2 regions of the Burkholderia sp. THE68 genome follow, and region 2 is predicted to be linked to the other one. Evidence: riboswitches for the same ligand, from Rfam matches in the RefSeq annotation. Region 2 holds a riboswitch; the other holds the start of a gene.
The links. A riboswitch is a leader RNA that binds a small molecule or an ion and turns the genes downstream of it on or off. The one in region 2 is predicted to bind glycine.
Positions count from the first base shown of each region.

Region 1 (3,405 bases), on a different replicon from region 2:
GGGGGCGTCGCGGAGCGACGCCCCTGTGGCGCGTCGATAATGCTTCGGTATCCAGATAAAACTATCGCGCCACGACCTCCCGCAATGCCGCCTGACGGCGCACGATCCAGTTGAACAGCGGCGACGCCATCAGCGTGCTGAGCACGGCCATCAGCACGAGTATCGAAAACAGCCCGGGCAATATCACGCCCGCCGCCAGCCCGATATTGATGATGATCAGCTCCATAAGCCCACGCGCGTTCATCAGCGCGCCGATCGCCATTGCGTCGCCGGGCGGTTCGCCGTTCATGCGCGCGGCCGCCCAGCACGCGATGCCCTTGCCGCCGAACGATGCGAACAGAATGGCGACGGCGGCCACCATGATGGCCGGGTCCATGAGCATGTCGAGCCGCGTGTTGAGACCGGAGTAGGTGAAGAACATCGGCAATAGGAACACGACGACGAAAGGCTGCAGCATGTCGCGCAGCTTCTCGGTCAGCGGGCCGCGCGGCAGCGCGACGCCGAGCAGAAAGCCGCCGAACACCGCGTGAATGCCGATCGAGTCCATCGCGAACGCGCACAGCGAGAACAGCACCATCACGGCGGCGAGCACACTCGTGGGCAGCGGCGCGTCGGGATCGAGTCCGGCGGCGAGCCTGCGCAGCAGCTTGCCGCCGACGAAGATCATGAACAGCGCAAAGGCCGCGCCGCCGCCGATCGCCATATACGCGCCCGTCCACGAGCCGCCGAAGCTCGCCAGCACGATCGCGAGGATGCACCATGCGGCGGCGTCGTCGAAGGCGCCTGCGGTCAGCGCGAGCGTGCCGAGCGAGGTGCCGGCGAGTCCGCGCTCGTGAATGATGCGCGCGAGCATCGGAAACGCGGTGATCGCGATCGCCGCGCCTAAAAACAGCGACGCCTCGTAGAGCCGCACCTTTTCCGCGAAGAGGCCGGTGATCGTGAGCAGCCACGGCGTCAGCGCGAACGCGAGCACGAACGGCGCGAGGATGCCGGCGAGCGAAACGCTCATCGCGCTCCTCGCGCGTGCGCGGAAGTGATCCGCGCGAAATTCCGTGCCGACCAGAAACATATAGAGCCCGACGCCGAGCTGCGCGGCGACGTAGAGCATGCCCATCGTCGCCTTGGGGAAGAGCGCCTGTTGCCAGTGCGGCAGCAGCAGCCCGAAGAGCGAGGGCCCGAGCAGCACGCCCGCGATCATCTCGCCGACCACTTGCGGCTGGCCGACGCGTTGCGCGAGCCGGCCGACCAACTGGCTCGCGAACACAATGACAGCGGCCTGGGCGAAGAAGTAGACGGACAGTTGGGAAGTCGGCATCGTTGGTGCGGTGAAAGAACGGACGACGGCAGTCTGACGGCGAGCCCGGCGGTCTGTCAACGTCGAAGGGGCTTGCCACGCGCGTTTCGTATCGGTATTGTCGAGGGGTTCGACAACGCGCCACGGAAGAGCTCGTCCCCCGCGACGACGCCGACGGAGCAACCGCCCCGGAAACTCTCAGGCAAAAGGACCGTGCGCGCCGGAACATCTGGAGAGCGGCGCTTTCACGCGCCCACCGAAGGGGAGCCCCCGGCTATCGGCGCAAACGTCGACTGCTCGCGGGCGAAACTCTCAGGTACATGGACAGATGGGGCATCGGTGCCGGCTGCGGTATGTAGCCAAGGCCGGCGATGCTCAATAAATCTGGACCATGTCATGTCACGAATCGCCATCATCGGCGCCGGGATCACCGGCGTCACGACCGCTTACGCCCTCGCGCAGCGCGGTTTTCGCGTCACCGTTCTCGAACGCCATCGCTACGCGGCGATGGAAACGTCGTTCGCCAACGGCGGCCAGCTTTCCGCGAGCAACGCCGAAGTGTGGAACAGCCGCGCCACCGTGCTGAAGGGGCTGAAATGGATGTTCACGCGCGACGCGCCCCTTCTGATGAACCCGCGCCCCAGTTGGCACAAGTACAGCTGGATGGGCGAGTTTCTGCGGCATATACCGAACTACCGCGTCAATACGGCTGAGACCGTGCGCCTCGCGATCGCGGCGCGCGAGCATCTCTTTCGCATCGCGCGGGACGAGAACATCGACTTCGATCTCGAACGGCGCGGCATCCTGCATTTCTACGCGACGCGCAAGGAGTTCGACGCCGCCGCGAAGGTCAACGAGATTCTGAAGGGCGCGGGTCTCGACCGGTACGCCGTCACGCCCCAAGAGATCGAATCGATCGAGCCGACTCTGCGCGGTGCGTTTCATGGCGGCTTCTTCACGCCATCGGATTCGACGGGCGACATCCACAAGTTCACGCGCGGACTCGCGGATGCCTGCGCGCGACATGGCGTCGAGTTCCGTTACGACACATCGGTGACATCGATCGATGAGCAGGCGGGGCGTCTCACGCTGACCGTCGAACATGCGGGCGAGTCGCAGCCGCTCGGCTTCGACGGCATCGTGGTCTGCGCGGGCGTCGGCAGCCGGGCGTTTGCCGCGATGGCGGGCGATCATCTCAACGTCTATCCGGTCAAGGGCTATTCGATCACCGTCTGCCTCGACGACGCCCGCAGCCGCGATCATGCGCCGTGGGTCAGCCTGCTCGATGACCGCGCGAAGATCGTCACGAGCCGGCTCGGCGCGGACCGTTTTCGTGTGGCGGGAACGGCGGAGCTGAACGGTTTCAACCGCGATATCCGCGCGGATCGCATCGCGCCGCTGGTCGAATGGACGCGGCGTTATTTCCCCGACGTGTCGACGGCGCGCGTGATTCCGTGGAGCGGCCTGCGCCCGATGTTGCCGAGCATGCTGCCGAAGGTCGGGCAGGGCAAGCGTCCCGGCGTGTTCTACAACACGGGGCACGGGCATCTTGGCTGGACGCTTTCGGCGGCGACGGCCGAACTCGTCGCGGAAGCGGTGTTGCAGCGCTTGCCTCGCCAGCCGGTGCGTGAAGCGGCGCCGGGCGGCATCGAGCGCAGCGAAGCGCTGCTATAAGCCCTCGCGTGGCGCTCCGTGCAAGAGGCGCGTTTCGCCTCAGCCGAGCGCCACGACCGCGATTTCGACGAGCAGATCCGGCGACGCGAGTTGCGCCTGCACCGTCGCGCGTGTGGGCGCGCAGCCTTCGGGTACCCACGCGTCCCATACTTCGTTCATGCCGGCGAAATCGCGGCCGATGTCCGCGAGCCATACTTGCGCGGAGACGAGACGCGTCTTGTCGATGCCGGCCTTGTCGAGAAAGCCGTCGATCTTTTCGAGCACTTTAGCGGTTTGCAGCTTCACGTCCGGCGTGGGATCGGCCGATGTCTGGCCGCCGATGAATACGAGGCCCGCCGCTTTTACGACGCGGCTCATGCGTTGATTGGTGTCGATGCGAACGATATCGTTCATGTGTAGTTCTCCGAGTTAAAAAAATGCGCTAGGGAAGCGCCTGT
Region 1 is NZ_AP022318.1:114,531-117,935, reverse strand. Features, by position in the region: gene BTHE68_RS26515 (cation:proton antiporter) at 62-1,315, opposite strand; glycine riboswitch at 1,437-1,510, shown strand; glycine riboswitch at 1,521-1,625, shown strand; gene BTHE68_RS26510 (D-amino acid dehydrogenase) at 1,691-2,968, shown strand; gene BTHE68_RS26505 (RidA family protein) at 3,008-3,361, opposite strand.
Region 1: another riboswitch for glycine. It lies ahead of BTHE68_RS26510 (D-amino acid dehydrogenase); the one in region 2 lies ahead of gcvT (glycine cleavage system aminomethyltransferase GcvT).

Region 2 (3,405 bases):
AGCGCGCGGAACGACCAGAGATGTGCTGGCTTCTTCTTGCTTTCACCGCATTCCTGCAAGGCGAACGAGACGAATGCATCAGATGCGCGGAGGCGGCCTGTGCGTTGGCGAATCACGAAACTATGATCTTGGGCAATGTTTCGTCGCTCTTCGGGAACATGGGTGATGCCCGACGGGCGGCATCTTATGCAGATCGGCTCGCAGCGGTGTCCTCTGGAAATCCGAGGTTCGCCATCCATGCCGCTCGAGTGTTGTGCGCAGCCCTGCATCTCGAAGCAGCCGCGCAGATCATGCACTCACGAGGCGTCCGGCACGCGCTCGATGAGCATGATTCGATTCTGGGAGAAGACGAATTTCTGCGAGATATAGATAACGCAGTGGACCTGTTCCAAACCGCCGGAGTCGACGCCGATCTACGCGTGGCGTTGCTGGAGTCGGCGGTTTTGGCTGTCCGCTCGAAAGGATGCGCAATCAGGCAAGTCATGCCCATCCTGTATCCTGAAGACGACACCATGAGGTATGAACTCTATGCGCAAGCACCTGCTCGCCGATGTGCCGAATTGAGCTTCGCGATTGCAGAAGCCCTCGTCGAGAAATTTGACGACGCTTACCCTGAGTTGATTACCTTCTCGTGCCGTCCGCTCACCTCATACAGGCCAGCGAATACCTTTGCGGAGAGCCTTGCGTGAGTATCGACGTGAGCGACCTGTTAAGCCTGGCGCAGAAACTATCAGAAGGGAAGAGTGAGTGTGAATGGAGAGCGGGCGCGTCGCGTGCGTATTACGCTGCTTACCATCGGGCGCTGGAAATTGCGGACCGCCATTTACCGTCGTGTCGAGACAAGGCCGGTGTTCATGTGCAGCTTGAGAGGCGGCTAGTCGATGCCGGAAAGAAAGGCGGCGAACTCGCGTACATGCTGCGTGAATTGAAGAAAGTAAGAACGCAAGCCGATTATCGACTGGCCATCGCGTTCGAGCAGCCTGACGCATCTGATTTTGTTGCGACATGTCAACTTTTCTTGCCCATGGCGGACTTGCTCGACGCGCATCTGGAGCGCACGGAAACGGCTACATCTTGACCGCTTAGCCCGGGTCAGTCAGGAGCCAGCCGCCACCAGCGGCCCCCCGTCCATCGGACCCGCCCGAATCCGTTTGACAACCCCAATTCGGTCGCGTAAATTCTGCCGCACGCGTCGGGAGAGCGCGTGGTTTTCGTATGCATCGAGAACCGCGCCGCCGAAGGGGCACACCCGCAAACTCTCAGGCAAAAGGACCGACGGCGTCGAGGAACGAAGTTCCTCGCACTCTGGAGAGCGGCAGCGGTTTCATCGAAAACGATGAGCAGGCTGCCCACCGAAGGGGCGCGCGATGAACCGCGGCACGACCGTGCACGGTTCGCGCAATCTCTCAGGTACCGAGGACAGAGGGGTCACGCATCGCAATCGCTCAGCGGCATGAGCCTTGCGCGCTGCTTCCGGCAGCACGAAAGGTCCATCTGCAAAGCGAAATGTGCGCTGCGTGGCCTTTTTTGTCTGGCGAACCGAGGCCCCGATGACTTCTCTTCAACACACGCCCCTGCACGCTGCACACCTCGCGCTCAATGCGCGCATGGTCGATTTCGGCGGCTGGGACATGCCCGTCAACTACGGTTCGCAGATCGACGAGCATCGCGCCGTACGCACCGACGCCGGCATGTTCGACGTGTCGCACATGCGCGTCGTCGATTTCGAGGGCGAAGCCGTCCGCGATTTCTTCAGGTACGCGATCGCCAATAACGTCGACAAACTCACGACGCCCGGCAAGGCGCTCTATTCGTGTCTGCTCGACGGCAACGGCGGCGTGATCGACGACCTGATCGTCTACTACTTCTCCGAAACGCGCTTTCGCGTCGTCGTGAATGCGGGGACGGCGGAGAAGGACATCGCCTGGTTCGGGCAGCTGAACGCCGAAGGCGAATTCAATCTTTCCATCACGCCGCGCCGCGATCTCGCGATCATCGCCGTGCAAGGCCCGAATGCGCGCGAAAAGGCCTGGCAAGTGCTGCCGGATACGCGCGCTCAAACTCAGGACATCAAGCCGTTCAACGCCGTCGTGTTTCCATCGACGCAATACGGCGAGCTGATGCTCGCGCGCACCGGCTACACCGGCGAGGACGGTTTCGAGATCGTCGCCCCGGCGACGCATGTCGAAGCGCTGTGGAACGCGCTTGCCGCCGCCGGCGTGAAGCCGGCCGGTCTCGGCGCGCGCGACACGCTGCGTCTCGAAGCCGGCATGAATCTGTACGGCCAGGACATGGACGAGAAGGTTTCACCGCTCGACGCCGGGCTTGCGTGGACCGTCGATCTGAAAACGGAGCGCGATTTCGTCGGCCGCAGCGCGCTGGAGGCGCACGGTTCGAAGGCGAACTTCGTCGGGCTCGTGCTGATCAAGGAAAACGGCAAGGCGGGCGGCGTGCTGCGCGCACATCAGAAAGTCGTCACGCAACACGGCGACGGCGAAATCACGAGCGGCACCTTTTCGCCGTCGATGCAGGAGTCGATCGCGTTCGCGCGCGTGCCGACGGCCGTTGCCGCCGGGGACACGGTGCAGGTCGTCATCCGCGACAAGCAACTGCCCGCGCGCGTGGTAAAACTTCCGTTCGTGCGCAACGGCAAGGTTTTGGTCGACCTCTCCTGACGCCGTCGCGCTCGTTTTCTCCGATCAAGAACCTCACGAAAGAACCACGCAAGGAGCATTCAATGAGCATCCCGGCCGATCTGAAATACACCGAATCGCACGAATGGGTCCGCACCGAATCCGATGGCACGCTGACCATCGGCATCACCGATCACGCGCAGGAAGCGCTCGGTGACATCGTGTTCGTCGAACTGCCCGCGGTGGGCAAGACCGTCGCGGCGGGCGATGCCATCGCCGTGATCGAATCGGTGAAGGCCGCATCCGACATTTACGCGCCGGTCTCGGGCGAGATCGTCGCCGCCAACGACTCGCTCAGCGCGACGCCCGACCAGGTGAACGGCGCGCCGTACGAAAGCTGGCTCTTCAAGATCAAGCCGGCCGGCGACGCCGGTCTCGACAAGCTGCTCGACGCCGAAGGCTACGGCAAGTCGATCGGCGAATAACCCATCTCAATGACGATGGCGGCTCGGGCAACGAGCCGCATCGCAGGAATTCACATGAAGCTCGAACACCCGGATCGCCTGATGAACCGCACCTCCCTGTCACTCGCCGCGCTCGAATGCCACGACGCATTCGCCGAGCGGCACATCGGCCCCGATGACGCGGACCAGCGCGCCATGCTCGACGCGCTCGGTTTCGCGTCACGCGCGGCCTTCATCGACGCGGTGATTCCTGAATCGATCCGCCGCAAGGAAACGCTGCCGCTCGGCGCGTTCACGCAGCCCAAGAG
Region 2 is NZ_AP022315.1:2,691,216-2,694,620, reverse strand. Features, by position in the region: gene BTHE68_RS12820 (hypothetical protein) at 1-689, shown strand, start outside; gene BTHE68_RS12815 (hypothetical protein) at 686-1,078, shown strand; glycine riboswitch at 1,184-1,285, shown strand; glycine riboswitch at 1,296-1,433, shown strand; gene gcvT (glycine cleavage system aminomethyltransferase GcvT) at 1,551-2,675, shown strand; gene gcvH (glycine cleavage system protein GcvH) at 2,738-3,118, shown strand; gene gcvP (aminomethyl-transferring glycine dehydrogenase) at 3,173-3,405, shown strand, end outside.